Regions from separate parts of the Pseudomonas sp. R5-89-07 genome, predicted to be linked through region 2. Evidence: predicted binding sites of a transcription regulator. Region 2 holds the regulator's gene; each other region holds the start of a gene.

The links. The regulator sigma-54, encoded in region 2, starts transcription at its own class of promoters, with help from an activator protein. The targets are predictions, from matches to a motif close to ANTGGCATNNANNTTGCTNT.
Region 1: the regulator sigma-54 is predicted to act here: its motif matches at 6,535-6,554, upstream of C4J94_RS19980 (CmpA/NrtA family ABC transporter substrate-binding protein).
Region 3: the regulator sigma-54 is predicted to act here: its motif matches at 7,739-7,758, upstream of glnA (glutamate--ammonia ligase).

What each region holds. Positions count from the first base shown of each region.
Region 1 covers NZ_CP027727.1:4,383,017-4,393,686, forward strand. The annotation lists gene rlmKL (bifunctional 23S rRNA (guanine(2069)-N(7))-methyltransferase RlmK/23S rRNA (guanine(2445)-N(2))-methyltransferase RlmL) at 18-2,282, opposite strand; gene rmf (ribosome modulation factor) at 2,815-3,030, shown strand; gene C4J94_RS19955 (quinone-dependent dihydroorotate dehydrogenase) at 3,172-4,191, opposite strand; gene C4J94_RS19960 (transglycosylase SLT domain-containing protein) at 4,277-4,738, opposite strand; gene C4J94_RS19965 (winged helix-turn-helix domain-containing protein) at 4,731-5,117, opposite strand; gene C4J94_RS19970 (FliM/FliN family flagellar motor switch protein) at 5,279-5,500, opposite strand; partial or broken gene C4J94_RS19975 (secretin N-terminal domain-containing protein) at 5,607-6,443, opposite strand; gene C4J94_RS19980 (CmpA/NrtA family ABC transporter substrate-binding protein) at 6,682-7,908, shown strand; gene C4J94_RS19985 (ANTAR domain-containing response regulator) at 7,922-8,497, shown strand; gene C4J94_RS19990 (NarK/NasA family nitrate transporter) at 8,644-9,855, shown strand; gene C4J94_RS19995 (bifunctional protein-serine/threonine kinase/phosphatase) at 9,855-10,670, shown strand, end outside.
Region 2 covers NZ_CP027727.1:1,095,303-1,105,972, forward strand. The annotation lists gene C4J94_RS04900 (FagA protein) at 1-330, shown strand, start outside; gene C4J94_RS04905 (lyase family protein) at 323-1,699, shown strand; gene C4J94_RS04910 (hypothetical protein) at 1,726-2,154, shown strand; gene C4J94_RS04915 (superoxide dismutase) at 2,156-2,767, shown strand; gene C4J94_RS04920 (ZIP family metal transporter) at 2,800-3,693, shown strand; gene C4J94_RS04925 (HPr family phosphocarrier protein) at 3,716-3,988, opposite strand; gene rapZ (RNase adapter RapZ) at 4,005-4,862, opposite strand; gene ptsN (PTS IIA-like nitrogen regulatory protein PtsN) at 4,865-5,329, opposite strand; gene hpf (ribosome hibernation-promoting factor, HPF/YfiA family) at 5,340-5,645, opposite strand; gene C4J94_RS04945 (RNA polymerase factor sigma-54) at 5,720-7,213, opposite strand; gene lptB (LPS export ABC transporter ATP-binding protein) at 7,398-8,123, opposite strand; gene lptA (lipopolysaccharide transport periplasmic protein LptA) at 8,123-8,656, opposite strand; gene lptC (LPS export ABC transporter periplasmic protein LptC) at 8,643-9,215, opposite strand; gene C4J94_RS04965 (HAD family hydrolase) at 9,224-9,748, opposite strand; gene C4J94_RS04970 (KpsF/GutQ family sugar-phosphate isomerase) at 9,749-10,670, opposite strand, start outside.
Region 3 covers NZ_CP027727.1:407,619-418,288, forward strand. The annotation lists gene C4J94_RS01755 (rhodanese-like domain-containing protein) at 22-435, shown strand; gene grxC (glutaredoxin 3) at 437-691, shown strand; gene secB (protein-export chaperone SecB) at 726-1,205, shown strand; gene C4J94_RS01770 (tRNA (cytidine(34)-2'-O)-methyltransferase) at 1,326-1,781, opposite strand; gene C4J94_RS01775 (hypothetical protein) at 1,780-2,217, shown strand; gene ntrC (nitrogen regulation protein NR(I)) at 2,587-4,023, opposite strand; gene glnL (nitrogen regulation protein NR(II)) at 4,020-5,105, opposite strand; gene C4J94_RS01795 (chorismate mutase) at 5,491-6,075, opposite strand; gene glnA (glutamate--ammonia ligase) at 6,232-7,638, opposite strand; gene thiI (tRNA uracil 4-sulfurtransferase ThiI) at 7,973-9,427, shown strand; gene typA (translational GTPase TypA) at 9,567-10,670, shown strand, end outside.

The DNA.
Region 1 (10,670 bases), 2.7 Mb from region 2:
TCGCTCCCTGCTGACAATCAGCGTGCGGTAATTTTCCAGGCGCGGTGGATCTTCGCATTGCGCGCAAAATCCGGGTCGATGGTCTTGTCGCTGATCTCCTCGACCGCATAGCGTTCGCTGAGGTTGTCTTCAAGCTGGAACTTGCGGAAGTTGTTCGAGAAGTACAGCACGCCGCCCGGCGCCAGGCGCGCCATGGCCAGGTCGAGCAACTGCACGTGGTCACGCTGCACGTCGAAAACGCCTTCCATGCGCTTGGAGTTGGAGAAGGTCGGCGGGTCGATGAAAATCATGTCGAATTCATCGCGACTGGCTTCCAGCCACGCCATCACGTCACCTTGTTCCAGGCGGTTCTTGTCGGAAAACCCGTTGAGGGAAAAGTTGCGGCGCGCCCAGTCCAGGTAGGTTTTGGACAGGTCGACACTGGTGGTACTGCGCGCGCCGCCCTTGGCCGCATGCACGCTGGCGGTGGCCGTGTAGCAATACAGGTTGAGGAAACGCTTGCCCGCCGCCTCCTTCTGAATGCGCATGCGCATCGGGCGATGATCAAGGAACAGGCCGGTGTCCAGATAGTCGGTGAGGTTGACCAGCAGCTTCACGCCACCTTCGCTGACCTCGGTGAACTTGCCCTGGGCGCTCTGGCGCTCGTATTGCTTGGTGCCGCTCTGACGCTCGCGACGCTTGACCACCACGCGGCTCTTGTCGATGTTCAGCGCCTGGGGAATCGCGGCCAGCGCGTCGAACATGCGCGCGGAGGCTTTTTCCGGGTCGATGGACTTGGGTGCGGCGTATTCCTGCACATGCACCCAGTCGTGATACAGGTCGATAGCCATGGAATATTCCGGCATATCAGCGTCGTACACGCGGTAGCAATCCACACCTTCACGCTTGGCCCACTTGCCCAGCAGCTTGAGATTCTTCTGCAGGCGGTTGGCGAACATCTGCCCGCCTTCACTCAGGCGCGCCTGTTCGACCACGGGGGCCGGGGCGGGCTTGATCGGGTTGCCGTTCTTGTTGTACTGGCGCTCTTGCGGCTCGGCCGGGGCTTGATCGTAAGCCGCTTGCTCACGCTCGGCCTGGCGTTGCTCCGGAGTACGGCGCTCGCCGGTGACGAACTGATCCGGGTTGACCTTGATCAGCAGCAATTTGCACGGCAAGGCGCCGTTCCAGAACGAATACTGTTTGTGGCTGCGGATGCCCATACGCTTGCCCAGGTCCGGCGCGCCGGTGAACACTGCAGCTTCCCAGCCCATGCAGGCCTGGCGCAGACGCTCGCCGAGGTTCTGGTAGAGGTACAACAGGCTGGCTTCGTCACCCAGTCGCTCGCCGTAGGGCGGGTTGCAGATGACCAGGCCTTTCTGGTTCTGGTCCGGGCGCGGCTCGAACGTGCCGACTTCGCCCTGGTACACCTTGATCCAGTGGCTCAGGCCTGCGCGCTCGATGTTGTTGCGCGCTGGCTGGATCAGGCGCGGATCGGCTTCGTAGCCACGCACCCACAGCGGGGTTTTGTTCATGCCGATAGCGGCGCGCTCGGTGGCCTCGGCGTGCAGTTTCTTCCACAACGCCGGGACGTGTCCCAGCCAGGTGGTGAAACCCCACAGTTCGCGGTTGAGGTTGGGTGCCATGTCGGCGGCGATCATCGCGCCTTCCACCAGGAAAGTGCCCACGCCACACATCGGGTCGGTCAATGCGCCGCCTTCGGCAGCGATGCGCGGCCAGCCGGCACGGATCAGGATCGCGGCCGCCAGGTTTTCCTTCAGCGGCGCAGCGCCCTGCTGCAGGCGGTAGCCACGCTGGTGCAGGCTGTGGCCGGACAGATCCAGGGACAGAATGGCTTCGCCACGGTCCAGGCGCAGATGGATGCGCAGGTCCGGGTTGATCTTGTCGATGGAGGGGCGCTCGCCAGTCGGGGTGCGCAGCTTGTCGACGATCGCGTCCTTGACCTTCAGCGCGCCGAAGTGAGTGTTGTCGATGCCCGAGCCGTGACCGCTGAATTCCACCGCCAGCGTACCGTCACTGACCATGTGGTCGGCCCATTCGATATCCAGCACGCCGTGGTAGAGGTCTTCGGCGTCCTTCATCGGGAAGCGCTTGAGCACCAGCAGCACGCGGTTGGCCAAGCGCGACCAGAGGCAAAGGCGGTAGGCAGTTTCCATGTCGGCCATGCCGCGCACAGCCGAGGTGTGCTCACGGGCATCCTCAAGGCCAAGCCCGACGGCTTCCTCGATCAGCAGGCCTTCGAGGCCCTTGGGGCAGGTGAGGAAGAGTTCAAAACGGTCCGACATGGGGCATTCCAGGCTTTTCAGCAATAAATGAGCGGGCGACGCATCGCCGGCTCGGTTTTCAATCAAGCACTTTTCTCGAAGAGTGCTCGCGTGGCACGAATGTGCCGTCCCACTCCGTCTGGCCGGCCCTTGGGCCTTTATTGACGGGGCAGAAGAAGAAAGTGAAGCAACAAAAGGAAATATTCCGACCCTTCGTCGAATAATAACCGACTGCAACAGGCGGGCATTCTCACCAAAGGATTAAACCGTTGCGCTTCGCAGGGCACATCATAACTGGCTTTGCCCTGTAAAAGGGGCGAAAAACCGTCCCAGCTTATGGCTATAGCATCGTTATCGTTACGTGCTTATGACAAAACGATCATTGAATCCATGTGACCTATTGGTTAGAACTCAACACAGGTTGGCGCCGTAACGGCGTCGACACATCGGCTCGCCACGCCGGCAGCGAGCCCACCAACGGCAGAAAAACTCTGCCCGGCCTCACACGAGGCCGAAGGATATCTAGACAGTCAACAAGTGAGGGAAACACCCTATGAGAAGACTTAAGCGTGATCCGTTGGAAAGAGCATTTTTACGCGGATATCAATATGGCGTTCATGGAAAATCCCGTGAGCTTTGCCCATTTACTCTACCGTCGGTACGCCAAGCCTGGATCAATGGCTGGCGAGAAGGACGCGGCGACAACTGGGACGGTATGACTGGCACTGCGGGTATCCACAGACTCAACGAACTTCACGCCGTCGGCTAATCAGGGCACTTAATTCCGACACATCAACTTGAATACGTAACGACTTAACCACGCACGTCCTATCCGGGCGGCGGGCTTCGGCCCAGGGGCTCCTTTATGGAGCCCTTTTTATTGCCTCTGTCTCGTAGCTTTTTGGGCGCATCAGCGCAGGGCGGCGATTGCGTCCACCGATTCGCGAATGAGCGCGGGGCCTTTGTAGATGAAGCCGGAATACACCTGCACCAGGCTTGCGCCCGCCGCGATCTTTTCAGCCGCATGCTTGCCTTCGGTGATGCCACCTACGGCGATGATCGGCAGGCGCCCCGCCAGTTCGGCCGCGAGCACCTTGATGATATGGGTGCTTTTGTCCCGAACCGGCGCGCCGGACAGACCGCCGGCCTCGTCACCGTGAGCCAGGCCTTCGACGCCTACGCGGCTGAGGGTGGTGTTGGTCGCGATCACCGCATCCATGCCCGAATCCACAAGGGCCTGGGCCACCAGCACGGTTTCTTCATCGCTCATATCAGGCGCGATCTTGATCGCCAACGGCACCCGCTTGCCGTGGCGCACCGCCAGGTCTTCCTGGCGCTGGCGCAACGCTTCGAGCAATTGCTTGAGGGAGTCACCGAACTGCAGGCTGCGCAGGCCCGGGGTGTTGGGCGAGCTGACGTTGACGGTGACGTAGCTGGCGTGGGCGTAGACCTTATCCAGGCAGATCAGGTAATCGTCCACCGCACGCTCCACCGGCGTGTCGAAATTCTTGCCGATGTTGATACCGAGGATGCCCTTGTATTTCGCCGCCTGCACCCGCGTGAGCAAATGATCCACGCCCAGGTTGTTGAAGCCCATGCGGTTGATGATCGCCTCGGCTTCCGGCAGGCGGAAGATCCGGGGCTTGGGGTTGCCCGGTTGCGGTCGGGGGGTGACAGTGCCGATCTCGACGAAACCGAAACCCAATTGTGCAAACCCGTCGATGGCCGCACCGTTCTTGTCCAGGCCGGCAGCCAGCCCGACCGGGTTGGGGAATTGGAGCCCCATCACCGACACCGGCATTTTTGCCGGAGCCTTGCATACCAGGCCATTGAGCCCCAGGCGGCCACCGGCGCCGATCAGGTCCAGGGACAGATCGTGGGAGGTTTCCGGGGAGAGTTTGAACAACAGCTGGCGGGCCAGGGTATACATGGGCGGGCTAGACTCGGATGGCGGCGAAAGGTGGCGCGATTATAGCCGGGGAGAAGGGCTGCATGCGAGGCGTGCCGCCCATTCGTCAATTACGATGAGCCATCAAGGCCTCGTAGCGTACCCAGACTTTTTCGGCGTAGCGCATGCGCAATGCGTCGCGCTGCGGCCCGGCGCCCGGCCCCACATTGTAGGAACCCACCGCCGTCCAGTTATAGCCGAAACGCTGAACGAGCCCGGCAAGAATCGAGGCGCCGACTTCCACCGACAAGCACGGCTCGTTCAACAGCCGTTCTTCGGTAATGCCCAGCTTGAGCAAGCGAGGCAAGTGACTGCTGTTGATTTGCATCAAACCGATATCATGCGTGTCGTTCCCGTTGGCATAGTTGATCGCTTGCGCACGATACCCCGACTCTACCGCCGCGATGGCCTGCAACAACTCCGGCTCGAAGTCATAGCGACGCGCCACTTCATCCCAACAGTAGGCGAGGGCCTGGTTGCTATTAATCAGCGCGCTCAGTATCAGGGCCTTGCCCCATCCCTTAGACACTGCTGACCTGCCCACACGCCGAACACAGGTGCATGACTTGCTTTGGCTCAGGGTCTTCAACCTGCACGGGGCAGGTAAATCGATAGCCCTTGCCATATACGGTCTTGATAAAGCCTTTGTCGGCTCCCAAGTGTTTGCGCAACGCGTAAATGCAACGCGTCAATGACTCATCAGCCACCTCGCCCCTGGGCCAAGCGAGCGCCAACAGCCGGTCCTTGGTCATCAACGAACCGCCGGAAGCCAGCAACAGCCGAAGCACGCGACCCTCTTTTGGTGGCAGTTGAATATCGACTTCCCTGTTTGTCAGCCGACCATCGCCCTGCAAGGTCCAGTGAGCGAAAACGAGGGGCTTTGGCGACTCTTCAATCCCTACGGCCATGGAGCACCTGTACATTCGACTGCTGACATTCAAATCCCTTTTACCCGTGACGGCGCACTCGCCCGATGCTGTGACTATAAAAACCTGTCTCGCCCATCACGCTAGGAAAAGCCCTATTCAGTCAGCGCTTTTCAGCTTTTTGTTGTAAGACAATTCGAGGCTTAGCCCGAATGAGGCATCCAATCCTGATACACCTCATGCAGTTCAACCCCTAGCCGGTCCTCCAACTGCACCAACTCGCCCAGCGCCATCAGTTGCCCGTTGACCCGTACTTCCACGCAATGGATGACCTCAGGCGCCAAAGGCAACACCTTCCCCGGCGCAAACGCAGCCAGACGCTTGCGGCTGATCAATTGCTCCTGCAGCAGTATTTCCAGGTACATAGGCAAACGCCTTTATTCAGGGGGAACGCTCGCGGCCCAGTCTTACGAACGCACGTTGCACGCGTTCATATTGCGCAGCCGTCAACAGCGGCGGCCCGGCCGGGGGCTTCGATTCGTCACGGCTCACTTCCGCCCGCCATGACGAGATTTCATTCAGTTGCTTGGGCACATCCAATTCCTCTACCAGTTTTTCGATCAGGCTGACCTGAGCAGGCTTGCCTTTGATCAGGAGGCTGTTGGTATCCGGATAAGCGATCAACGTGAGGTTCTTGTCCGCCAGCGGGCCCTTTTGTTCACTGGCCAGCAGGCCTCGGATGATGGATGCGATTCCCGGCACGCTGACCTTGTTTGCACCGGTCCCATACTGCCGATCCTCGACGCTTGTGTTGAACACCTGCACCACGCCAAAGGCATGCGCCCCCACACGCAACTCACTGCGTTGCCGATCGGTCAATTGCGCCAGCCGCAGCACCTGGTTGACATAGCTGGGCGGCCCGGACACGTAGAACGTGCGCACCCCGCTGTCGCGCAGCGGATAGCGTGACTCATCCAGCCCCGTGCGGCGCATGATGCCGCGCAGCCGATTGACCGAAATGTATCGCAGCGCCACGGCAGAGGTTCTCGCTTCGGCCGCGTCGTAGAGGTGCACTGCCTGCCCGTCGCTGTGCCAGATCAGGCCTTCCTGCCGGGCCAGCGCTTCGAGCACCTGTTGCGGCGCCTCGAAATCGAATGTTCCGCTGACACGCTTGTGCGCTGCTTCCCGGCTGACCACCACAGGCATTCCCAAAGGCACCGCCAGCGCAGTGAAAAAACTGTCCAGGCTTTCGTCCCTGGCCTCATACGGCTCGCCCCACGCGACACAGCTGACCAGCAACAGCGCGCCCCAAAGCAGCGTGCTACCGAGCCAGTAGTGGTTCGTCGTATTGGCGGAATCAGCAGGCACCTTGGATTTTCCTGGGGCGGTAGAACGCAAAAGAGCGGCCATACTGAAAGGCGGGCGAACTTCAATCATGATGGAAAGCTGACGGCGTCCCCGTGGCATGTGCCTTGCTATGCGCTTTCTATCAGGGCGCGCGCCAACGACGGAGCGGGCCTACGGACAAAGGCGTCGTTTCCCTGTAATGGCCGGTATCGCCATCCGAGGAAACGACGTTTTTTTTTCAGAGAATAGGTAGGTATTGATGAACGATTCGGTCGGCAACAGCCCGGTGAGCCCTGCGCTGGCCTGGGTGAACGGCAGTGACGCCCCGGAAAAAAGCAGCCTGGATCTGGGGTTCATGGCCTTGACCGATTGCGCCTCGGTGGTGGTCGCAGCCACCCAGGGGTTTGCACAACCCTACGGACTTACGCTGAACCTCAAGCGTCAGTCGTCATGGGCCAACTTGCGCGACAAACTGGTCAGCGGCGAGCTGGACGCCGCCCATAGCCTCTACGGGCTGATCTACGCCGTGCACCTGGGCATCGGCGGCGTTGCTCCGAGCCCGATGGCGGTGCTGATGGGGCTGAACCAGAATGGGCAGAGCATCAACCTTTCCCGTGGGCTGCAACAGCAAGGCGTGACCACTCCTGAGGCATTGGACCGTCACGTGCACCAAAGCCGCACAAAACTCACCTTCGCCCAGACGTTTCCGACAGGCACCCACGCCATGTGGCTGTATTACTGGCTGGCGAGCCAGGGCATCCATCCGCTGCAGGACGTGGACAGCGTGGTGGTCCCTCCGCCGCAAATGGTTGCGCACCTGCAAGCGGGCCGTATCGATGGCCTGTGTGTCGGTGAACCCTGGTGCGCCAGCGCAGTGAAGCAGAACCAGGGGTTCACCCTGGCGACCAGCCAGTCGATCTGGCCGAATCATCCGGAAAAAGTCCTGGGCTGCACCCAGGCCTTCGTCGACCAATACCCCAATACGGCCCGTGTATTGGTGATGGCCATTCTCGAGGCCAGTCGTTTTATCGAGGCGAGCATACAAAACCGTCGCTCCACCGCCCAACTGCTCAGCGCCCGTGAATATCTCGATGCACCGCTGGACTGCATCGAACCACGCCTGCTGGGCAACTACGACGATGGCCTGGGCAACCAGTGGCAAGACCCGCACGCGCTGCGTTTTTTCGCCGATGGTGCGGTCAACCTGCCCTACCTCTGCGACGGCATGTGGTTCATGACCCAATTTCGCCGCTGGGGCCTGCTGCGCGAAGACCCGGACTACCTTGCCGTCGCGCGCCAGGTGCAACAACTGGACTTATATCGTCAAGCCGCCAGTGCCGTGGGCGTGGCAACCAGTGCCCAGGACATGCGCAGCAGCCAGTTGATCGACGGCAAGGTCTGGGACGGCTCCGACCCCGCCGGCTATGCCCGCAGCTTCCGCCTGCACGCCATGGCGGACAACACTACACGCCAAGCGCTGCGCTGACAGGAGCACAACCATGCTGCGAATCCTGTTGATCAATGACACCCCGCGCAAAGTCGGTCGACTCAAGGCTGCGCTGACCGAGGCCGGTTTTGAAGTGATCGATGAGTCCGGCCTGACCATCGACCTGCCCGCGCGCGTCGAAACGGTGCGCCCCGACGTGATCCTGATCGATACCGAGTCACCCGGCCGCGATGTGATGGAACAGGTGGTGCTGGTCAGCCGCGACCAGCCTCGCCCTATCGTGATGTTTACCGATGAGCACGACCCGAATGTCATGCGCCAGGCGATCAAATCCGGCGTCAGCGCCTACATTGTCGAAGGCATTCAGGCCCAGCGCCTGCAACCGATCCTCGATGTGGCCATGGCCCGCTTTGAAAGCGACCAGGCCCTGCGCGCCCAGCTCCACGCCCGCGATCAGCAGTTGGCGGAGCGCAAGCGCATCGAGCTGGCCAAAGGTCTGCTGATGAAAATGAAGGACTGCAATGAGGAAGAGGCCTACACCCTTATGCGTCGCCAGGCCATGAGCCGTCAGCAGAAACTGATTCAGGTGGCCGAACAGATTATTGCCATGAGCGAGTTGCTCGGCTGATCTGGCGCGGCTCTTGCTAAACAACCTCTACAGGTAGCCAACGGCGGTTGCCCCACCCACGACAAAGACGTCGCACACCCGGTTTGCCCTCGCGAACCCGGTGGCGGCGTTTTTTCGTTTTAGACCCCCAACCGTTGAGGTGCGTGATGAAATCAAGCTTCTGGAAATCCGGGCACACCCCGACCCTGTTTGCCGCGTTCCTGTATTTCGACCTGAGCTTCATGGTCTGGTATCTGCTGGGCCCACTGGCGGTACAGATTGCCGCCGACCTGCACCTGACCACTCAACAGCGTGGCCTTGTGGTCGCTACGCCGATCCTGGCGGGCGCAGTGTTGCGCTTTCTGATGGGCATGCTGGCCGACAAGCTGTCACCCAAGACCGCCGGGCTGATTGGCCAGGTCATTGTCATCGTCGCGTTGTTCTGCGCCTGGAAGCTGGGCATTCACAGCTACGAGCAAGCCCTGCTGCTGGGCATGTTCCTCGGCATGGCCGGCGCCTCTTTTGCTGTGGCCCTGCCGTTGGCCTCCCAGTGGTACCCGGCCGAGCACCAGGGCAAAGCCATGGGCATCGCCGGCGCCGGCAACTCCGGCACCGTGTTTGCCGCCTTGCTGGCACCGGTACTGGCGGCGGCCTTTGGCTGGAGCAATGTGTTCGGCTTTGCGTTGATTCCGCTGATCCTCACCCTGATCGTGTTCGCCTGGCTTGCGCGCAATGCTCCGCAACGCCCGAAAGCCAAGTCGATGGCCGACTACTTCAAGGCGCTGGGTGATCGCGACAGTTGGTGGTTCATGTTCTTCTACAGCGTGACCTTCGGCGGCTTCATCGGCCTGGCCAGCGCCCTGCCCGGCTACTTCAACGACCAGTACGGCCTGAGCCCGGTGACCGCCGGCTATTACACCGCGGCCTGTGTCTTCGGTGGCAGCCTGATGCGCCCCCTGGGCGGCGCCCTGGCGGACCGTTTTGGTGGGATCAAGACCCTGCTCGGCATGTACAGCGTGGCGGTGATCTGCATTGCGGCGGTGGGTTTCAACCTGCCCAGTTCCTACGCTGCGCTGGCGCTTTTCGTGTGCACCATGCTCGGCCTTGGCGCCGGCAACGGCGCGGTATTCCAGTTGGTGCCGCAGCGTTTTCGCAGTGAGATCGGCGTCATGACCGGCCTGATCGGCATGGCTGGCGGTATCGGCGGCTTTGCCCTGGCCGCCGGCATGGGCGCGATCAAACAGAGTACCGGCAGTTACCAGTTGGCCCTGTGGTTGTTCGCCAGCCTGGGCGTGCTGGCCTGGTTTGGCCTGCACGGCGTCAAGCGCCGCTGGAGAACCACCTGGGGCTCGGCCGCCGTGACCGCCGCGCGCGTCTGATGAGCCTGCAACTGAGCGTTGCCCAGGCCACTGCGATCGGCCCACGGGCGGAAAACCAGGATGCCTTGCGGGTGGTCACGCCCGTGGCAGAACTGGCCGCGAGCAAAGGCTACCTGTGCGCCCTGGCCGACGGTGTCAGCCAATGCGCCGACGGCGGCCTGGCCGCGCGCTCGACCTTGCAGGCGCTGGCCCTGGACTACTACGCCACGCCGCAAACCTGGGGCGTGGCCCAGGCGCTGGAACGTTTATTGGTCGCGCAGAATCGCTGGCTGCAAGCCAATGGCGGCGGCCAGCCTTTGCTGACCACCCTCAGTGCCCTGGTGTTTCGCGGCCAGCGTTTCACCCTGGCCCATGTCGGTGACTGCCGGGCCTATCGCTGGCTGGACGGCGAGTTGCAGCGCATCAGCGAAGACCATGTGTGGGAGCAGCCGGGCATGCAGCATGTGCTCAAGCGCGCCCTCGGCCTGGACCAGCACCTGGTGCTGGACTTTCTCGACGGAGAACTGCGCGCAGGCGAGTGTTTCCTGCTGCTCAGTGACGGCGTCTGGGCCACCTTGGGCGATCCCAGCATCAGCGCGATTCTGCGCGAGCAAACCGACCTGGACCTGGCGGTCAACACGCTGGTCACCGCCGCGCACCTGGCAGGCAGCCAGGACAACGCCAGCGCTTTGCTGGTGCGCATCGATGCCCTCGGCGCCGCCACGCTTGGTGACGCACTGGTGCAGTTGCAGCAGTGGCCGCTGCCGCCACTGCTCAAAGCCGGGCAACGCTTCGAAGGTTGGCACGTGCAAAGCCTGCTGGCGCAGAGCCGACAG
Region 2 (10,670 bases):
TGCGGGCTCGATCCTAATGAACCTCGCCTGATCGAACATTACCTCAGTGAGGGGCGCTACCTGGCGTGTTGCACCGCCACCCATCCATGGACCATCGCCGAAACGTCATTTCGCCTGCTCATCGATACCGCCAACGATATCGCGCTGCCCTGGCATTGGCGCTCCCTGTGCCTGGACCAGGCTTGGCGCCCACTGCGTGATCTGGAAAAACTCTCCCAGTGCGCCTGCCGCCTCAAGCGCTGGCAGGCCTTTGCCTGGCAATTGGCAACCTGCCAACTGCTGCCATCCCTCTCTCACTCCGACTTGGTGCAAGGATCTAACGATGAGTAATAGTCGTATCGAACGCGACAGCATGGGCGAACTGCAAGTGCCCGCCGAGGCCTTGTACGGTGCGCAGACCCAACGCGCGGTCAATAACTTTCCTATCAGCCATCAGCGCATGCCGGCGCAGTTTATCCGCGCGCTCGTTCTGGCCAAGGCCGCTGCTGCCAGGGCCAACGTCGACCTCAAGCAGATCAGCGAAGGGCAGGGCAAGGCGATTGTCGATGCCGCCCAAGGCTTGCTGGAAGGCGACTATATGCAGCACTTCCCGGTGGATATCTTCCAGACCGGCTCCGGCACCAGCTCCAACATGAACGCCAACGAAGTGATTGCGACCCTGGCCAGCCGTTTGCTGGGCGAGGTGGTGAACCCCAACGACCACGTCAACTGTGGGCAAAGCAGCAACGACATCATCCCGACCACCATTCACGTCAGCGCGGCGCTGGTGCTGCACGAGCAAACACTGCCGGCCTTGCTGCACCTGGTGCAGGTGATCGAGCAAAAGGCCGAAGCGGTTCACCCGTTCATCAAGACCGGCCGCACTCACTTGATGGATGCCATGCCGGTACGCATGAGCCAGGTGCTCAATGGCTGGGCACAGCAGCTCAAGGCCAATGTCGGCCACCTGCAAGACCTGTTACCGGCGCTGCAGGCGCTGGCTCAGGGCGGCACGGCGGTAGGCACCGGCATCAACGCACACCCTGAATTCTCTACACGTTTCAGCCAGCACTTGAGCCAGCTGACCCAAGTGAAGTTCACGCCGGGCAAGAACCTGTTTGCGTTGATCGGCTCCCAGGACACCGCCGTCGCCGTCTCCGGTCAGTTGAAAGCGACCGCAGTATCGCTGATGAAGATCGCCAACGACTTGCGCTGGATGAATTCCGGCCCGTTGGCCGGCCTCGGTGAAATCGAGCTGGAAGGCCTGCAGCCGGGCTCTTCGATCATGCCTGGCAAGGTCAACCCGGTGATCCCGGAAGCGACGGCCATGGTTGCCGCGCAGGTCATCGGCAATGACACGGTGATCACCGTTGCCGGTCAATCTGGCAACTTCGAGCTGAACGTGATGCTGCCGATCATCGCCCAGAACCTGCTCAGCAGCCTTCAATTGCTGGCCAATTCCAGTCGCCTGCTGGCGGACAAGGCCATCGCCACCTTCAAGGTGAATGAAGCCAAGCTCAAGGAGGCGCTGTCGCGCAACCCGATTCTGGTCACTGCCCTTAATCCGATCATTGGTTACCAAAAGGCCGCCGAAATCGCCAAGCAGGCGTATCAGCAGGGTCGCCCGGTCATCGATGTCGCCCTTGAACACACCGACCTGCCGCGTAGCCAACTGGAAGTCCTGCTGGACCCGGAAAAGCTCACGGCGGGCGGCGTGTAATCCCGACCCTGCTTTGGAGGCTCACTATGGAGCACTGGAAACGCACGATCGAACGGGCCAATCGCTGCTTTATGGCGGGCGAGTTGGTTGATGCCCGCGAGGCCTACTTGCAAGCGCTGGCCCTGGCCCAGGTGTTGTTCGAACGCTGGGTGGACGCCGACGAAGCAGTGGCGGCTTGCGTCATTTCCCATCACAACCTGGCAGACCTGCACCTGCGCCTCAACCAGCCTGAAGAAAGCGCGGAATACCTCTGCGCCATTCACCAGCGCCTGCTGCAAACCATGCAGGACCCCCGCCTCAGTTCGAAGTTGCGCGAGGCAGCGTTGCGCCAGAGCAGCAAAACCTATATCGAGCTGTTGAATTTCATCAGTGATCACGGCGAATACCCGCGCACCCATCGCCTGCTGGGCGCTGCCGCGACGCAACCGGCCACCTCTCACTATGGAGCACATTGATATGACCTACACCTTGCCGGCTTTGCCTTATGCCTACGATGCGCTTGAACCCCATATTGATGCGCAAACCATGGAAATCCACTACACCAAACACCACCAGACCTACATCAATAATCTTAATGCGGCGGTCGAGGGCACCGAGTACGCGGGCTGGCCGGTGGAGAAGTTGGTTTCCAGCGTTGAAAAATTACCGGAGCAATTACGCGCTGCTGTGGTCAACCAAGGAGGCGGTCATGCCAACCACTCGTTGTTCTGGGCGGTCATGACGCCGACAGGTGGCGGCAAGCCCGAGGGGGTGCTGGGCAAAGCTATCGACGAGCAGTTGGGTGGCTTCGACAGCTTCAAGGAGGCTTTTACCAAGGCGGCGTTGACCCGTTTCGGTAGCGGCTGGGCCTGGTTGAGTGTCACCCCGCAAAAAACCTTGGTGGTGGAAAGCAGCGGCAACCAGGACAGCCCGCTGATGAGCGGTAACACGCCGATCCTCGGTCTGGATGTCTGGGAGCATGCCTACTACCTGCTGTACCAAAACCGACGACCGGAGTACATCAATGCATTCTATAGCGTCATCAATTGGCCGGAGGTTGCCGCACGCTACCAGGCTGCCTTGGCCTGACATTCAACCTATAACAAGATCTAAGGCCGATTATGGGCACTGAAACACTGGCGATTAGCAGCGTGCGATTATTTCGCTACGCGTTTGGCTCCCTGCTTGTATTAGTCGGTACGGCATTGCTGGTGGCCCATGGGCTGGCCTGGCTCGACCTGGAACCACGCATCTTGCGCGCGCTGCAGGGCGGGGCGATCTGCGCACTCGGCACGGCGCTGGGAGCAGTGCCGGTGCTGGTGATTCGCCGGATGCCGGCGGCGTTGAGCGATACCTTGCTGGGTTTTGGCGCGGGGGTCATGCTGGCGGCGACCGCCTTTTCGCTGGTGGTGCCGGGTATCGCCGCCGCTGAAAACCTGGGGCTCTCGCCCTGGGGCGCGGGCGGCTTGATCAGCTTCGGCATCATGCTGGGTGCCTTCGGGCTGTATCTGGTGGACCGCAAGGTCTCCGGCGCCAGCCCGGAAATGCTGGTGGGCACGCCGGATAAACCGGTTATCCCGCCGCGCATCTGGCTGTTCGTGTTTGCCATCATTGCCCACAACATACCTGAAGGCATGGCCGTAGGCGTCTCTGCTGGCGGCGGCATGGCGGATGCCGACAGCCTCGCCATGGGCATCGCCCTGCAGGATGTACCGGAAGGCCTGGTGATTGCGCTGGTATTGGCGGGGGCGGGGATGTCGCGGATCAGGGCGTTTCTGATCGGTGCCGCATCGGGTTTGGTAGAGCCCGTCTTTGCCGTGCTGTGCGCGTGGTTGGTGAGCCTTGCCGAAGTGCTGCTGCCCCTGGGGCTGGCGCTGGCGGCTGGCGCAATGCTGTTGGTGGTGACCCATGAGGTCATCCCCGAGTCACGCCGAAACGGTCACGATAAGCTTGCCAGCCTGGGGTTGTGCATCGGGTTTTGCTTGATGATGGTGATGGACACGGCGTTGGGGTAAGGCTTAAGCCTACAGAGACAGGTTATTCGCCTTCATCAAAGTAGTTATTGATCAACGCCACCAATGCGTCCATCGCTTCCTGCTCCTGCTCACCCTCGGTTTTCAGGTGGATTTTGGTGCCTTTGCCTGCGGCGAGCATCATCATTGCCATGATGCTTTTGCCGTCGACCATCGACTCTGGAGTGCGCCCGGCGCGAATCTGGCAGGGGAACTTCCCGGCGACGCCGACAAATTTGGCTGATGCACGGGCATGCAAGCCCAGCTTGTTGATGATTTCAATTTCCAGAGCGGGCATCGCGCAAGTGTTCCTTTCAGCTAAGGTCGCGGTGGCGAACCTGGACGTTCTTGAGGGTTTGTTGCAGTACCTGGCCGAGTCGTTCCGTCAGGTAGACGGAGCGGTGGTGACCACCGGTGCAGCCGATGGCAATGGTGACATAGGCACGATTGCTTGCGGCAAAGCGCGGTAACCATTTGAGCAGGTAACTGGAGATATCCTGGAACATCTCTTCCACATCCGCCTGCGCGGCCAGGTAGTCGATTACCGGCTGGTCGAGCCCAGACTGATCGCGCAATTCCGGCTTCCAATAAGGATTGGGCAGGCAGCGCACGTCAAATACCAGGTCGGCATCCACCGGCATGCCACGCTTGAAACCAAACGACTCGACCAGAAACGCAGTGCCAGGCTCCGGCTGGTTGAGCAATCGGAGCTTGATGGCGTCGCGCAGCTGGTAGAGGTTCAGGTTGGTGGTGTTGATCTTCAGATCGGCCAGGTCGATGATCGGCCCCAGCAGTTTGGTCTCGTCCTCGATGGCTTCCGCCAGGGAGCGGTTGGCGCTGCTGAGCGGATGGCGTCGACGGGTTTCAGAGAAACGCTTGAGCAGGGTTTCTTCGTCGGCATCCAGGTACAGCACGTCGCAATGAATATGCTTGGCACGCACTTCCTCAAGCAGTTCGGGGAACCGCGAGAGGTGGCTGGGCAGGTTGCGGGCGTCGATCGACACAGCGACCAGCGGTTGCGCCAGTTCGGTATGGATCAGTGCGCGTTCCGCCAATTCCGGCAGCAGCCCGGCGGGCAGGTTGTCGATACAGTAGAAGCCGCTGTCCTCAAGAACGTTGAGCGCAGTGCTCTTGCCCGAGCCGGAGCGGCCGCTGACGATGATCAAACGCATGATTATTGCCCGCTTTGTTCATCCAGGACGACCTGATACAGGGCCTCATTACTGCTGGCACTGCGCAGTTTTTCGCGTACTTCCTTGCGGTCGAGCATGCTGGCGATCTGCCGGAGCAGCTCCAGGTGCGCATCGGTGGCGGCTTGCGGGACCAGCAGAACGAACAGCAGGTCGACCGGGGCGCCGTCGATGGCGTCGAAATCGATGGGGTGATCCAGGTGCAGCAGGGCGCTGACGGGTGTTTCGCAGCCTTTGAGACGACAGTGGGGGATGGCGATGCCGTTGCCAAAACCGGTCGAGCCGAGTTTTTCACGGGCAATCAGGGCCTCGAAGACATCTTGCATCTCCAGTTCAGGCACTTGGCTACTGATCAGGTTGGCAATTTGTTCGAGGGCTTTTTTCTTGCTGCCGCCCGGCACGTTCACGAGGGAACGGCCGGGGGTCAGGATGGTTTCAAGTCGGATCATGGGGGGAGAGTTAACGACCTGTACCTTGCATCAGGTGCAGATTCTTTTCCTTATGCTTTATGAGTTGGCGGTCGAGCTTGTCGTAGAGCGAGTCGATCGCCGCGTACATGTCTTCATGTTCCGCATTGGCGACGAGCTTGGCATTCGGTACGTGCAGGGTGGCCTCGATTTTCTGCTTGAGCTTGTCGACCTCCATGATGACCTGCACGTTGGTGATCTTGTCAAAATGCCCCGCAAGCTTGTTCAGCTTGCTCTCGGTGTACTCACGCAGGGGCTTGGTGACTTCCAGCTGGTGTCCACTGATGTTGACTTGCATACAGCTTCTCCTTCGTTGCCAGTGCATAAAGCGGCAGGCAAAACGCCTGCCACTGGAACGCTGTGGCCCGCCCGTCACATCAAACGCTTTCGCTCGCTGGAAGGCGCGATCCCGAGAGACTCGCGGTACTTGGCGACGGTTCGACGGGCGACCTGAATGCCTTGTGCCTCCAGTAAACCAGCGATCTTGCTGTCACTCAACGGCTTTTTCTGATTTTCCGCGGCAACCAGTTTTTTGATGATCGCGCGGATCGCCGTGGACGAGCATTCGCCGCCTTCGGAGGTGCTTACGTGGCTTGAGAAAAAGTATTTCAGCTCATAAATACCCCGTGGGGTATGCATGAATTTTTGCGTGGTCACCCGTGAAATCGTCGATTCATGCATGCCGACCGCCTCAGCGATGTCGTGCAGTACCAGGGGCTTCATCGCTTCGTCGCCGTATTCCAGGAAGCCGCGTTGATGCTCGACGATCTGGGTCGCCACTTTCATCAGGGTTTCGTTGCGGCTTTGCAGGCTCTTGATGAACCAGCGCGCTTCCTGCAACTGGTTGCGCATGAAGGTGTTGTCGGCGCTGGTGTCGGCGCGCCGCACGAAGCCGGCGTATTGCGGGTTGACGCGCAGGCGCGGCACCGATTCCTGGTTCAGTTCCACCAGCCAGCGTTCGTTGTCCTTGCGCACGATCACGTCGGGCACGACATATTCGGCTTCGCTGGACTCGATCTGCGAGCCAGGGCGAGGGTTGAGGTTCTGCACCAGCTCGATGACCTGGCGCAGTTCGTCTTCCTTGAGCTTCATGCGACGCATCAGCTGGCTGTAGTCGCGGCTGCCCAGCAGGTCGATGTAGTCGCTGACCAGGCGCTTGGCCTCAGCGAGCCAGGGTGTCTTGGCCGGGAGCTGGCGCAGTTGCAGCAGCAGGCACTCGCTGAGCGTGCGCGCGCCGATACCGGCGGGCTCGAATTGCTGGATCCGGTGCAAGACGGCTTCGATCTCGTCCAGTTCAATATCCAGTTCCGGGTCGAAGGCTTCAAGAATTTCCTCGAGCGTTTCGTCCAGGTAGCCCTGGTTATTGATGCAGTCGATCAGGGTGACGGCGATCAGGCGATCGGTGTCCGACATCGGCGCCAGGTTCAGTTGCCACAGCAAATGGCTCTGCAGGCTCTCGCCGACAGACGTACGGGTGGTGAAGTCCCACTCGTCATCATCATTGCTGGGCAGGCTGCTGGCGCTGGTCTGGTAGACGTCTTCCCATGCGGTGTCCACGGGAAGCTCGTTGGGAATGCGTTCGTTCCATTCGCCGTCCTCAAGGTTATCCACCGTGGGGGCGGTTTCCTGGTAGGACGGTTCCTGTACATCGGGATTGGGCTTTTGCTCGATGTTGTCGGCCAACGGGTCGGTATTGTCGAAGTCGTCGCCTTCTTCCTGGCGTTCGAGCATCGGATTGGACTCCAGGGCCTCCTGGATTTCCTGTTGCAGGTCCAGGGTCGACAATTGGAGCAGGCGGATGGCCTGTTGCAGCTGCGGTGTCATCGTCAGCTGCTGGCCCATTCTCAGGACTAGCGATGGTTTCATGGCAGGGGCTTAACACCTTATTCGCCGGCGCAATGCGCCATCCACGACAGGGCGCGTGAGCGCCAAACATAAGCAAATTATATGCCTGATATCGGGGGCTTTGCCTAGAGCGCGGTAACAATAAAAATACTGAGGTTTTTATTGACTCGCGCGCTCAACAGCGAATGGCCTGATACCACCGTGTTTACAGGCGGAACTCGTGACCCAGGTACACTTCCTTGACCAGTTCGTTGGCCAGGATGGTGGCGGAATCGCCCTCGGCAATCAACTGGCCGTCGTTGACGATATAGGCGGTTTCGCAGATATCCAAGGTCTCGCGGACGTTGTGGTCGGTGATCAACACACCGATGCCCTTGGCCTTGAGGTGATGGATGATTTGCTTGATGTCGCCGACCGAGATCGGGTCGACACCGGCGAACGGTTCGTCCAGCAGGATGAACTTGGGCGCGGTCGCCAGGGCGCGGGCAATCTCCACACGACGACGCTCACCACCGGACAAGCTCATGCCGAGGTTGTCGCGAATGTGGTTGATGTGGAATTCCTGAAGCAGGCTTTCCAGTTCCTTGCGGCGGCCGTCGCGGTCGAGTTCCTTGCGGGTCTCGAGGATTGCCATGATGTTGTCGGCTACCGACAGTTTGCGGAAGATCGACGCCTCCTGCGGAAGATAGCCGATACCTGCGCGCGCACGGCCGTGCATCGGCTGGTGGCTGACGTCCAGGTCGTCAATCAATACACGGCCCTGGTCCGCCTGGACCAGCCCGACGATCATGTAGAAGCAGGTGGTCTTGCCGGCGCCGTTGGGGCCGAGCAGGCCGACGATCTGGCCGCTGTCGATCGACAGGCTGACATCGCGTACCACCTGGCGGCTTTTATAGGCCTTGGCCAGATGCTGGGCTTTCAGGGTTGCCATTACTCGGCCTTCTTCTTCGGCTGGATGACCATGTCGATACGTGGGCGAGGTGCGGTGACCTTGTTGCCATTGGCGCGACCCGCCTGGGCGACCTGGGTCTGGGTGTTGTAGACGATCTTCTCGCCTTCGGTGGAGTTGCCGTCGGCACTGAGTACCTTGGCCTGATCAATCAGTACGATGCGATTTTGCTGGGCATGGTACTGGATGGTCTTGCCATAGCCTTTCATCGGGCCCGGGTCTTCTGCCTTTTGCTTCTGTTCGAAGTAAGCCAGGTTGCCCACGGAGGTCACGACGTCGATATCGCCGGTCGCGGTGCGAGTCAGGGTCACGGTGTTGCCAGTGATCTTCATCGAGCCTTGGGTGATGATCACGCCACCGGTGTAGGTGGCGACGCCTTGTTTGTCATCGAGCTGCGCATCGTCAGCCGAGATGTGGATCGGTTGCTGGCTATCGTTCGGCAGAGCCCAGGCGCTCACGCTTCCCAGTGCTGCGCCCAGACCGAGCAAAATAGGGAGGGTTTTAACGAGCCTCATACTGTCCTCTTACGTTCGATAGCAGGTGTATCCTGCTTTCTTTCAAATACGCTTTCATTCCCTTGCCAGTCGATACACCGCCAGCGCCGTCGATTCTAACGTCTTGCTCGGTCTGCGCATATTCCTTCTGTGGGAATACGGTCATGCGACTGCTGGTAATGATGGTGTCGCGGTTCTGTGCGTCTGTACGTGCGACGCGCACCGAGTCGATCAGTTCGATTTCGGTGCCGTCCGGGTTGACCTCGCCACGCAGGCTGGTGACATGCCAGGGCTGTTCGGTGCCGCGGTAGAGGTTCAGGTCCGGGTTGGTCAGCAGGCTGACTTCCGAAGCTTTCAGGCGCTCGACCTTATCGGAGACCAATACGTACTGCACCTTGCCATCGGGCAGGAACTGCACGGTGTGGGTGTTGGTGGCAAAGTTGTCGATGATGCTTTCATCCACCTGCACGACAGGTTTGTCGAGAAAGCGCTCCGGGCTGATATTCCAGTAGCCCACCGCGAGGAGCAACGCGGCGATGACCCCGAACAGCAGGAAATTGCGAATCTTTTTACTCAGCATATAACGCTCTATAAGTAGGCGGCGTGGGCCGCTTCAAGACTGCCCTGGGCACGCAGGATCAATTCACAGAACTCGCGGGCGGCACCTTCGCCGCCGCGGGCGGTGGTAATGCCATGGGCATGTTCACGCACAAACGCTGCGGCATTGGCCACGGCCATGCCCAGGCCGACCCGGCGGATCACCGGCAGGTCAGGCAGATCGTCACCCAGGTAGGCGACCTGTTCATAGCTTAGGTTGAGTTGGCCAAGAAGCTCGTCCAATACCACCAGTTTATCCTCGCGCCCCTGATACAGGTGAGGAATCCCGAGGTTTTGTGCGCGGCGTTCCACAACCGGTGTCTTTCGACCACTGATAATCGCGGTTTGCACGCCTGCCGCCATCAGCATCTTGATGCCCTGGCCGTCGAGTGTGTTGAACGTCTTGAATTCGCTGCCGTCTTCGAGAAAGTACAGGCGGCCATCGGTCAGCACGCCATCCACGTCGAATATCGCCAACTTGATGTTTTTACCGCGTTGCAACAGGTCGCTGGTCATCTACATCACTCCTGCACGCAGCAAGTCGTGCATGTTCAGGGCGCCAATCGGGCGGTCATTCTCGTCGATCACCACCAGCGCGCCGATCTTGTGGTCTTCCATGATCTTCAGGGCTTCAGCAGCAAGCATTTCGGGGCGGGCGGTCTTGCCGTGGGGCGTCATCACCGCGTCGATGGTTGCGGTATGGATGTCGATGGTACGGTCCAGGGTGCGACGCAAATCACCGTCGGTGAACACGCCGGCCAGTCGTCCGTCGGTTTCCAGGATCACGGTCATGCCCAGGCCCTTGCGGGTCATCTCCATCAGTGCGTCCTTGAGCAAGGTGCCGCGTGGCACGTGGGGCAATTCATCGCCCGCATGCATGACATTTTCCACTTTCAGCAGCAAACGACGGCCCAAAGCGCCGCCCGGGTGGGAAAACGCGAAGTCTTCAGCCGTGAACCCGCGCGCCTCCAGCAGTGCGACGGCCAATGCATCGCCCATCACCAAGGCTGCAGTAGTGGAAGAGGTGGGTGCCAGGTTCAGCGGGCAGGCTTCATGGGCGACATGAACGTTCAAGTTCACTTCGGCGGCCTTGGCCAGGGTCGACTCCGGGTTGCCAGTGACGCTGATCATCTTGATGCCCAGGCGCTTGATCAGCGGCAGCAGGGTCACGATCTCGTTGGTGGTACCGGAGTTGGACAGGGCCAGAATCACGTCATCCTTGGTGATCATGCCCATATCACCATGGCTGGCTTCGGCCGGGTGCACGAAGAACGCCGTGGTTCCGGTGCTGGCCAGCGTAGCGGCGATCTTGTTGCCGACGTGGCCGGACTTACCCATGCCAACCACGACAACGCGGCCCTTGCTGGCCAGAATCATCTCGCAGGCGCGTACGAAATCTGCGTCGATATGTGCCAGCAAACCTTCTACGGCTTCCAGC
Region 3 (10,670 bases), 690 kb from region 2:
TAACGCCCTGGAACCTCCTTGATGGTTGATCACCTGATTGCATTTGCCACTGCCCACTATCTGCTCGTGGGTGCCTTCGTCATCCTGCTGGCGCTGCTGATCGCTCACGAATTGAGCCGTGGTGGCCGCAGCCTGAGCACCGCGGAGCTGACCGCGCTGGTCAACAAGGACGAGGCTGTTGTCGTGGATATCCGCCCGGCCAAGGATTTCGCCGCAGGCCACATCGTCGGCGCCCTGAACATTCCCCAGGACAAGCTGATGGCGCGCCTGGGCGAATTGGAAAAACACAAGGCCAAGACCATCATCCTGGTCGACGCCCAAGGCCAGCATTCCGGTACGCACGCTCGCGAAATGCTCAAGTCCGGCTTCACCGCCGCCAAACTGTCCGGCGGTATCGGCAGCTGGAAGGCCGATAACCTGCCGCTGGTGAAGTGATATGAGCCAGGTTGTCGTGTATTCCAGCGATTACTGCCCTTATTGCATGCGAGCCAAGGCTTTGCTGGATAAGAAGGGGGTTGCCTACGAAGAGATCAAGGTCGATGGCAAACCCCAGGTGCGTGCCGAAATGGCCCAGAAGGCAGGGCGCACGTCGGTCCCGCAGATCTGGATCGGCGCCCGGCACATCGGTGGTTGCGATGACCTGTTTGCCCTTGAGCGCGCCGGTAAACTTGATGCGCTGCTGTCCGCCTAACCCCTAAAAGCCCCAAGATAGAGAAGGATCTGCGATGACTGATCAACAGAACACCGAAGCAGCAGAAGCTCAAGGCCCACAGTTTTCGCTGCAGCGCATCTACGTGCGTGACCTGTCGTTCGAAGCGCCGAAAAGCCCGGCCATCTTCCGTCAGGAGTGGACCCCAAGCGTCGCGCTGGACTTGAACACCCGTCAGAAAGCCCTGGAAGGTGACTTCCACGAAGTTGTGCTGACCCTGTCGGTGACCGTCAAGAACGGCGAAGAAGTGGCCTTCATCGCTGAAGTGCAACAGGCCGGCATTTTCCTGATCCAGGGCCTGGACGAAGCGTCCATGAGCCACACCCTGGGCGCGTTCTGCCCGAACATCCTGTTCCCGTATGCGCGTGAGACCCTGGACAGCCTGGTCACCCGTGGCTCGTTCCCGGCGCTGATGCTGGCACCGGTGAACTTCGATGCCCTGTACGCGCAAGAGCTGCAGCGCATGCAACAGGAAGGTTCGTCGACGGTTCAATAAGTCGATGCGGTAAAAAATGTGGGAGGGGGCTTGCCCCCCGATAGCGGTGGGTCAGCTACAGATATGCTGGCTGATACACCGCTATCGGGGGCAAGCCCCCTCCCACATTTGTTCTGTGTATTACTTGAAACCGAGTTGGCGCCAGCCTTCATAGACCGCCACGGCGACGGTGTTCGACAGGTTCAGGCTGCGGCAGCCTTCGCGCATCGGCAAGCGCAGGCGGTGGCCGTCGGGCAGGGCGTCGAGCACTTCGGCCGGCAGGCCCCGGCTCTCCGGGCCGAACAGAAACGCGTCGCCCTCGGCAAAGCTGGCATCATGAAACGGCCGCGAGCCCTTGGTGGTGAACGCGAACAAGCGTGGGTGGCCCAGGCTTTCCAGGCAGCTGGCCAGGTCGGCATGGCGCTGCAGGGTGGCGTACTCGTGATAGTCCAGCCCTGCACGGCGCAGGCGTTTGTCGTCCATGTCGAAGCCCAGCGGCTCGATCAAATGCAGGTGGCAGCCACTGTTGGCGCACAGCCTGATAACGTTGCCGGTATTCGGCGGGATTTCTGGTTGAAAAAGGATGACGTGAAACATGCACGGCTCCGAAGGTAAAGATGCGCTGCATTCTACCCCTGAAGACGACCCAAGGCCGAAGCTATTGCCGCGGGTGCTCGGCTCATTGGCGATTGTCGGGCTGATGGTGGGCTTGATGATCGGTCGCTTGACCACCCCGGACCCGGTCGAGCTGCAACAGGTGGAACCTGCTGTGGACGGTTTGGTGGTGTGGTTCAACAGCGAGCCCAAGCTGCACGGCGAGCATATCGACGGCACCGTGGCGCTGCTGTTCGACGCACAGGGCAAGGCCGCCGGTGGGCAACTCAAGGTCAACGACAAGGACGTGAACTGGCGCATCCGCAAAACCGACGGCGGCTTGCTGCTGAACCTGGTGGCGGCTCGGCCATTGCGTGGGGAGTGGAAGGGCGAAGAGGTCGATGACCGCTGGCGGCTGGAGATCCATCTCCACGAGTAATAAAAGAGGGAGTTCCCGGCCTGCCTGTACCAGGGCTCCCAAAACGGGGTGAAGCCAAAGGCTTCGGTGTTAAAGAGGGGATTCTCGGCCTGCCTGTACCAAGGTCCCCGAAACTGGGTAGTACTGGGGTTATTGCAGGGGGCGTGCCAGAGTTTGCAATCTGCTCTATAAAAAACTGCAAGAAAGCGAAAAGCCCCGGAATACGGGGCTTTTCTGGTTTCAGCGTTGAAGCATTCTTTAACCCTGGCGATTTTTTGCGGGCCGGTTCAATGCCCAATGCCGGTTCATGCTGCATTGAATCGGTGCATAACTGTGAACCTGGTGAAGATCCAAATGTGGGGGGCAAGCCCCCTCCCACATTGAATTAGATCAGCCCTCGTCGCCGTCGTCGTCATCCCCGCCGTCGACCTTCATCCCCAGCTCCTTGATCTTGCGCGTCAGGGTATTGCGTCCCCAACCCAGCAGCACGGCGGCATCGCGACGGCGCCCAGCGGTGTGCTTGAGCGCGGTCTCGATCATGATCCGCTCGAACGCCGGCACGGCGCTGTCCAGCAGGTTCGACTGGCCGCGTGCCAGGGCCTGGTCGGCCCATTGGCGCAGTGCCTGTTCCCAGTTGGTGACCGGGGCCGAATCCTGAGGCAGGCTCAGCAGCTCCGGCGGCAGATCGCTGATGTGCACTTCGCGCCCGGACGCCATCACGGTGATCCAGCGGCAGGTGTTCTCCAGCTGGCGTACGTTGCCGGGCCATGGCAGGTTCTTCAGGTATTCCTCGGTCTCGCTTTTCAGCAGCTTCGGCTCCACAGCCAGCTCCAGGGCGGCGCGGCTGAGGAAGTGGCGGGCGAGGGTGGGAATATCTTCCCGGCGATCCGACATACGTGGGATGTGGATGCGGATCACGTTGAGGCGGTGGAACAAGTCTTCACGGAACTTGCCGGCGTGCACCAGGGTTTCCAGGTTCTGGTGGGTCGCGGCAATGATGCGCACATCGACCTTGACCGGCGTATGCCCGCCGACGCGATAGAACTCGCCATCGGCCAGCACCCGCAGCAGGCGGGTCTGGGTGTCGGCCGGCATGTCGCCGATTTCATCCAGGAACAAGGTGCCGCCGTCGGCCTGCTCAAAGCGCCCGCGACGCAGGTTGGCCGCGCCGGTGAAGGCGCCTTTTTCATGGCCGAACAGCTCGGACTCCATCAAATCCTTGGGAATGGCCGCCATGTTCAGCGCGATAAACGGCGAGGCCGCACGAGGGCTGTGACGGTGCAGGGCATGAGCCACAAGCTCTTTACCGGTGCCCGACTCGCCGTTGATCAGCACGGTGATGTTGGAGTGGCTCAAGCGCCCGATGGCGCGAAACACTTCCTGCATCGCCGGCGCTTCACCGATGATTTCCGGGGTGCGAGTCAGGGTCGGCGGGGCTTCCTGGTTCTGCTGTTCCTGGGCGTGCTGGTTGGCGCGCTTGACCAGCGCCACCGCCTCATCCACATCGAACGGCTTGGGCAGGTACTCAAAGGCGCCGCCTTGGTACGACGCGACAGCGCTGTCCAGGTCCGAGTGCGCCGTCATGATAATCACCGGCAGGCGCGGGTGCTGTTCGCGAATGCGCGCCAGCAAGTCCAGGCCGCTGGCGCCGGGCATACGGATATCGGAGATGATCACATCCGGCTGCTGGCGAGCCAGGCGGCTCATAACGCCGTCGGCGCTGTCGAAGCTCTGGGTGGTCATGCCTTCCTGTTGCAAGGCTTTCTCCAGGACCCAGCGGATAGAACGGTCGTCGTCGACGATCCAGACAGTTTCACTACGGCTCATGTCGTGGGGGCTCCTTGTTCCAATGGCAGGAAGATCGAGAACGTGGTGTGGCCGGGGTGGCTCTCACATTCGATCAGGCCCTGATGCTGGCTGATGATGTTCTGGGTAATGGCCAGGCCCAGCCCGGTACCGTCCGGGCGGCCGCTGACCATGGGGAAGAAGATGGTTTCCTGCAGCTCCGCAGGAATGCCCGGGCCGTTGTCGATGATTTCGACCTTGGTCACCAGGCGATGGCGCACATGGCCGATGGTGAACTGGCGCAGGGCGCGGGTGCGCAGGCTGATGCGGCCCAGGCGCAGCTCGTTCTGGCTGCTGATGGCCTGCATGGCGTTGCGCACGATATTGAGCACCGCCTGGATCATCTGCTCGCGGTCGATCAATACGTCGGGAATGCTCGGGTCGTAGTCGCGCACCAGGGTGATGCAACCCTGGCTTTCGGCTTCGACCAACTGGCAGACGCGCTCCAGCACTTCGTGCACATTGGTCATGGCCAGGGACGGCAGCTTGTTGGAGCCGAGCATGCGGTCCACCAGGTTACGCAGGCGGTCGGCTTCTTCGATGATGACGTTGGTGTAGTCCTTCAGATGCTCCTCCGGCAGCTCGCGGGCCAGCAACTGTGCCGCGCCGCGAATACCGCCCAGCGGGTTCTTGATCTCGTGGGCCAGGCCGCGCACCAGCATCTTGCTGGTTTCCTGCTTGGACAGCTGCGCCTCTTCCTTGGTGATGCGCAGCAGGCGGTCGCGGGGGTGCACTTCGAGCAGCAGCAGGGTCGCGCCATTGCTCAGGATCGGCGTCACCGCGTAGTCGACGGTCAAGGTCTGGCCGGTCAGGGCGGTGAGCATCGCCTCGCGCTTGGTGAACGGGTGTGCCTGCTCCACGGCCTGGCGCAACGAACTCAAGGCTTCGGCCGACTCGGTGAACAATTCGCTGATGAACTGCCCATGGCTGCGCTGGCCGCTGATGGCCAGGAGCATCTCCGCCGCCGGGTTCATGTACTCAAGGCGCAGGTCGGCATTGAGCAGGATGGTCGCGGTGGTCAGGTTGTCGAGTAACAAACGGTGCAGTGCATCACTGATGGTCATCAGGACCTCTTTTGAAGCAAGGCGCAGGCTTGAGGCACGCGCTGATACAAGGAAAATGCAAAAAACAAACCAAGGCTCCGAAAAGAAGCGTTAAAGCCCTGAAATAGGCGGTTTAGGCGCGAAACTGTGGCGTTCTGCCAGCCCGCTCGGGAAGAATCGAACCAAAATGGGCTGGATCGCTGGGGCGGGTGCAACCTATCGCACCAACATAGTGCGGTTTTGTAAAGGTTGTTCAGGAAGCTGCCAGAGACAGTCCTGAATACATGCAATCAAATGTGGGAGGGGGCTTGCCCCCGATGACGGAGTGTCAGCCGGCATTTACATGCCTGATCCACCGCTATCGGGGGTAAGCCCCCTCCCACAGTTTTGATTGGGTTTGCAGGCGTTAGCCTTTGTAGACGCACAGCTCGGCCGTAGCGCGGATCATCGCCAGTTGGCGCAGCGGATCATTCAATGGCTCATGCACGGCTTCGGCGAGCCATTGGGGACACTTGGGGTCGGTGCGCTGCGGGGTGAAGTCGGCCAACTGCTGCAGCAGGCGTTTTTGCAACTCGTCCAGCTGCGGGCGGATCTGCTTGATCAGGTCCGGGCGCGGCTCGTCGGGCGCCTTGCCCTGGAATTGCCAGTCGGACAGATGGGTGTACTGCACCAGTTTGTTGGCTTCGATCTGCGCCGAGAAAAACTGCTCGGCGGCGGCGGGGTCTAGCTTATAGCCCGGCGCCTGGGCGACGACACTGGCGATCACCTCTTGCTCGCGCTTCTTGTCTTCCACGGGCTTGTGGCTGTCCCATTTGCTCAAGGCCACCTGGTCGGCGATCTCCAGGCGTTCGGCGATGCTGTGGAGCAGCGGCTCGAGGGTGGGTGGTGCGGCGGATACGCTGGCACTGACAAACAGCAGAGCGAACACGAGTCTATGTTTCAACGCAGATCTCCTGTGGGAGGGGGCTTGCTCCCGATGGCGGTGAGTCAGTCATACCTATACTGCCTGACACTCTGCCATCGGGAGCAAGCCCCCTCCCACATTTTTTATCGGGTTTGCAGGCGCTAAAGCGGAGTAATCCTACAAAAAAAAAGGCCTCCCGAAGGAGGCCTTTTTCGTCACGCTACGTCAAGCAGCGCTACCGGATCAGCAGCTGTAGTACAGCTCGTATTCCAGTGGGTGTACGAAAGTGCGGACCTTGATTTCTTCTTCGCTTTTGAGCTCGATGTAGGCATCGATGAAGTCGTCGCTGAATACGCCGCCTTTGGTCAGGAACGCACGGCCCTTGTCCAGCTCTTCCAGGGCTTCTTTCAGGCTGCCGCACACTTGTGGGATCTCCTTGGCCTCTTCAGGCGGCAGGTCGTACAAGTTTTTGTCGGCGGCGTCGCCAGGGTGGATCTTGTTCTGGATGCCGTCCAGGCCAGCCATGACCAGGGCTGCGAAAGCCAGGTATGGGTTGGCTGCCGGGTCCGGGAAGCGCGCTTCGATACGACGGGCGCGTGGGCTGGACACGTATGGAATACGGATCGATGCGGAACGGTTACGGGCCGAGTAGGCCAGCATCACCGGCGCTTCGAAACCTGGGACCAGACGCTTGTAGGAGTTGGTCGACGGGTTGGTGAAGCCGTTCAGGGCCTTACCGTGCTTGATGATACCGCCGATGAAGTACAGGGCGGTGTCGGACAGGCCGGCATAACCTTCGCCAGCGAAGGTGTTCTTGCCTTCTTTGGCGATGGACAGGTGAACGTGCATACCCGAACCGTTATCGCCGTACAGTGGCTTAGGCATGAAGGTCGCGGTACGGCCGTAGGCATCAGCCACGTTGTGTACGCAGTACTTCAGGGTCTGGACTTCGTCAGCCTTGGCCACCAGGGTGTTGAACTTCACACCGATTTCGTTCTGGCCGGCAGTGGCCACTTCGTGGTGGTGAACTTCGATGACCAGGCCCATTTCTTCCATGGCGTTGCACATGGAGGTACGGATTTCGTGGTCGTGGTCGAACGGCGGAACTGGGAAGTAGCCACCTTTGATACCTGGACGGTGGCCCTTGTTGCCGCCTTCCACGTCCTGGTCGGACATCCACGAACCCTGTTCGGAGAAGATCTTGAACATGGAGCCGGAGATGTCGGACTTGAACTTGACCGAATCAAAGATGAAGAATTCTGGCTCTGGGCCCACGAATACGGTGTCGCCGATACCGGTCGACTTCAGGTATTCCTCGGCACGCTTGGCGATCGCACGTGGGTCGCGGTCGTAGCCTTGCATGGTCGAAGGCTCGATCACGTCGCAGACGATGATCAGGGTTGGGTCTTCGGTGAACGGGTCGAGGACGGCAGTGCTGTCGTCCGGCATCAGGATCATGTCGGAGGCTTCGATGCCTTTCCAGCCAGCGATGGAGGAACCGTCGAACATCTTGCCTTCTTCGAAGAAAGCATCATCCAGCGCGTCGCGAGCCGGCATGGTCACGTGGTGCTGAGTACCTTTGGTGTCCGTGAAGCGCAGATCAATCCATTTAACGTCATGATCTTTGATGAGTTGAACCGACTTCGACATGGTGTCCTCCGGGTGGCTTCGGGCTTGGGTAGTGGAGTTAGCCCTTAGAATTTGGGTGATGCCGGCGCGGATACTCCGCCAAGGCAACCTGCCTCACAAGAGAGCAAATTGCATGCCAGTGCGCCAACATGGCCTTTTTGCCTCAAAATGGCCCCTATAACGGTGCAAGCGGCCAAAGCGCGATAAATAGCGCACTGCAATGTAGCGTCATTCGGTGAAAATGACCCGTTTTGGTGCGCTTAACATGTGGTGCATATTAACTGGTTAAACCTTGAGCGATTTCCGCTATAATCCGCGCCCCCCTTTTTCAGCAGGCCCGGCGCGCGCTGTTTCCATGAAATTAATCGTTAAAGTCTTCCCCGAGATCACCATCAAAAGCCGACCGGTACGGACGCGTTTCATCCGTCAGTTGGCCAAGAACATCCGTGCCGTGCTCCGTGACCTGGACCCGGCCGTGGTGGTGAATGGCGTGTGGGACAACCTCGAGCTGGAAACCCGCCTGACCGACGCCAAAGCCTTGAAGGACATGACCGAGCGCCTGAGTTGCATGCCGGGCATCGCGCATTTCCTGCAGGTGGATGAGTACCCGCTGGGCGACTTCGACGACATCACCGACAAGTGCAAGCAGCACTTCGGTGACGCGTTGGCCGGCAAGATTTTTTCGGTGCGCTGCAAGCGTGCCGGCAAGCACCCGTTCAGCTCCATGGATGTGGAAAAATACGTCGGCAGCAAGCTGCGTCGCGAGTGCGGCGCCGCCGGAATTTCCCTGAAAGCACCCGAAATTGAAGTGCGCATGGAAATTCGCGACCAACGGTTGTTCGTGATCCACAGCCAGCACAACAGCATCGGCGGCTACCCGTTGGGCGCCCTGGAACAGACCCTGGTGTTGATGTCCGGCGGTTTCGATTCGACCGTGGCGGCCTACCAGATCATGCGCCGCGGCCTGATGAGCCACTTCTGCTTCTTTAATCTGGGTGGGCGTGCACACGAATTGGGCGTGATGGAAGTCGCGCACTTTATCTGGAAGAAGTACGGCAGCTCCCAACGCGTGCTATTTGTGAGCGTACCGTTCGAAGAAGTGCTGGGCGAAATTCTCGGCAAAGTCGATAACAGTCATATGGGCGTGGTTTTGAAGCGTATGATGTTGCGCGCTGCGTCCCGTATCGCCGATCAGTTGCAGATCGACGCGCTGGTGACCGGTGAAGCGATCTCCCAGGTATCCAGCCAGACGCTGCCGAACCTGTCGCTGATCGATTGCGTGACCGAAAAGCTGGTGTTGCGCCCGCTGATCGCCAGTCACAAGCAGGACATCATCGACTTGGCCGAAGAAATCGGCACGGCGGATTTCGCCAAGCACATGCCTGAGTATTGCGGGGTCATCTCGGTGAACCCCAAGACCCACGCCAAGCGCAACCGCGTGGAGTATGAAGAACAACAGTTCGACATGGCGATTCTGGAGCGAGCGCTCGAGAACGCCAAACTGGTGCCAATTGATCGAGTAATCGACGAATTGGGCCAGGATGTGCAAATCGAAGAAGTCAGCGAAGCCCTCGCCGGCCAGATCATCGTCGACATCCGTCACCCGGATGCCGCCGAGGATGAGCCGCTGGAAATTCCTGGCATCGACGTACAAACGCTGCCGTTCTACGCATTGAACGCGCGTTTCAAGGAACTGGATGACAGCCGTCAGTACCTGCTGTATTGCGACAAAGGCGTGATGAGTCGCCTGCATGCCCACCATTTGCTCAGTGAGGGGCATGCCAATGTGCGCGTTTATCGACCGAGCTAAGAGCCCGGGGCTGTTTGCCTGTGGCCTGCGTCACCGGCCCCCCGACTCTGCCGTCAAGCTGTAACGGCAAGGCCTGACTCTACTGTAAATCGCTGCCACGACCTGTCAGCACACCGAATCCTCTGATCGAGATACACAAGTGATCGAAAATCTACGTAACATCGCCATCATTGCTCACGTTGACCATGGTAAAACCACCCTGGTAGACAAACTCCTGCGTCAATCCGGCACCCTGGAGCGCAACGAGCTCAACGACGAGCGCGTGATGGACTCCAACGACCAGGAAAAAGAGCGCGGTATTACCATCCTGGCAAAAAACACCGCTATCAACTGGAACGGCTACCACATCAACATCGTGGACACCCCGGGCCACGCCGACTTCGGCGGCGAAGTAGAACGCGTAATGTCGATGGTTGACTCCGTTCTGCTGCTGGTTGACGCTCAAGACGGCCCTATGCCGCAAACCCGTTTCGTGACCAAGAAGGCTTTCGAAGCCGGCCTGCGTCCGATCGTGTGCATCAACAAGGTTGACCGTCCAGGCGCGCGTCCGGACTGGGTTCTGGACCAGATCTTCGACCTGTTCGACAACCTGGGTGCCACCGAAGAACAGCTGGACTTCAAAGTCGTCTACGCCTCGGCCCTGAACGGCATTGCCGGTCTGGAACACACCGACATGGCTGAAGACATGACCCCGCTGTACCAGTCGATCGTCGACAACGTACCGGCGCCAAAAGTTGACCGTGAAGGCCCGTTCCAGATGCAAATCTCGGCACTGGACTACAACAGCTTCCTGGGTGTTATCGGTGTTGGCCGTATCGCTCGTGGTAGCGTCAAGCCGAACACCCCGGTTGTCGCTATCGGCGCCGACGGCAAGAAGCGTAACGGTCGTATCCTGAAGCTGATGGGCCACCACGGCCTGCACCGTATCGACGTCGAAGAAGCTTTCGCCGGCGACATCGTGTGCGTCAGCGGCATGGACTCGCTGTTCATCTCCGACACCCTGTGCCAGCCGGACAACGTCGAGGCGATGAAGCCTCTGACCGTTGACGAGCCAACCGTTTCCATGACCTTCCAGGTAAACGACTCGCCTTTCTGCGGTAAAGAAGGCAAGTTCGTGACTTCCCGTAACATCAAGGAACGTCTGGACAAAGAGCTGCTGTACAACGTTGCTCTGCGCGTTGAAGAAGGCGACTCGGCTGACAAGTTCAAGGTTTCCGGCCGTGGTGAGCTGCACCTCTCGGTA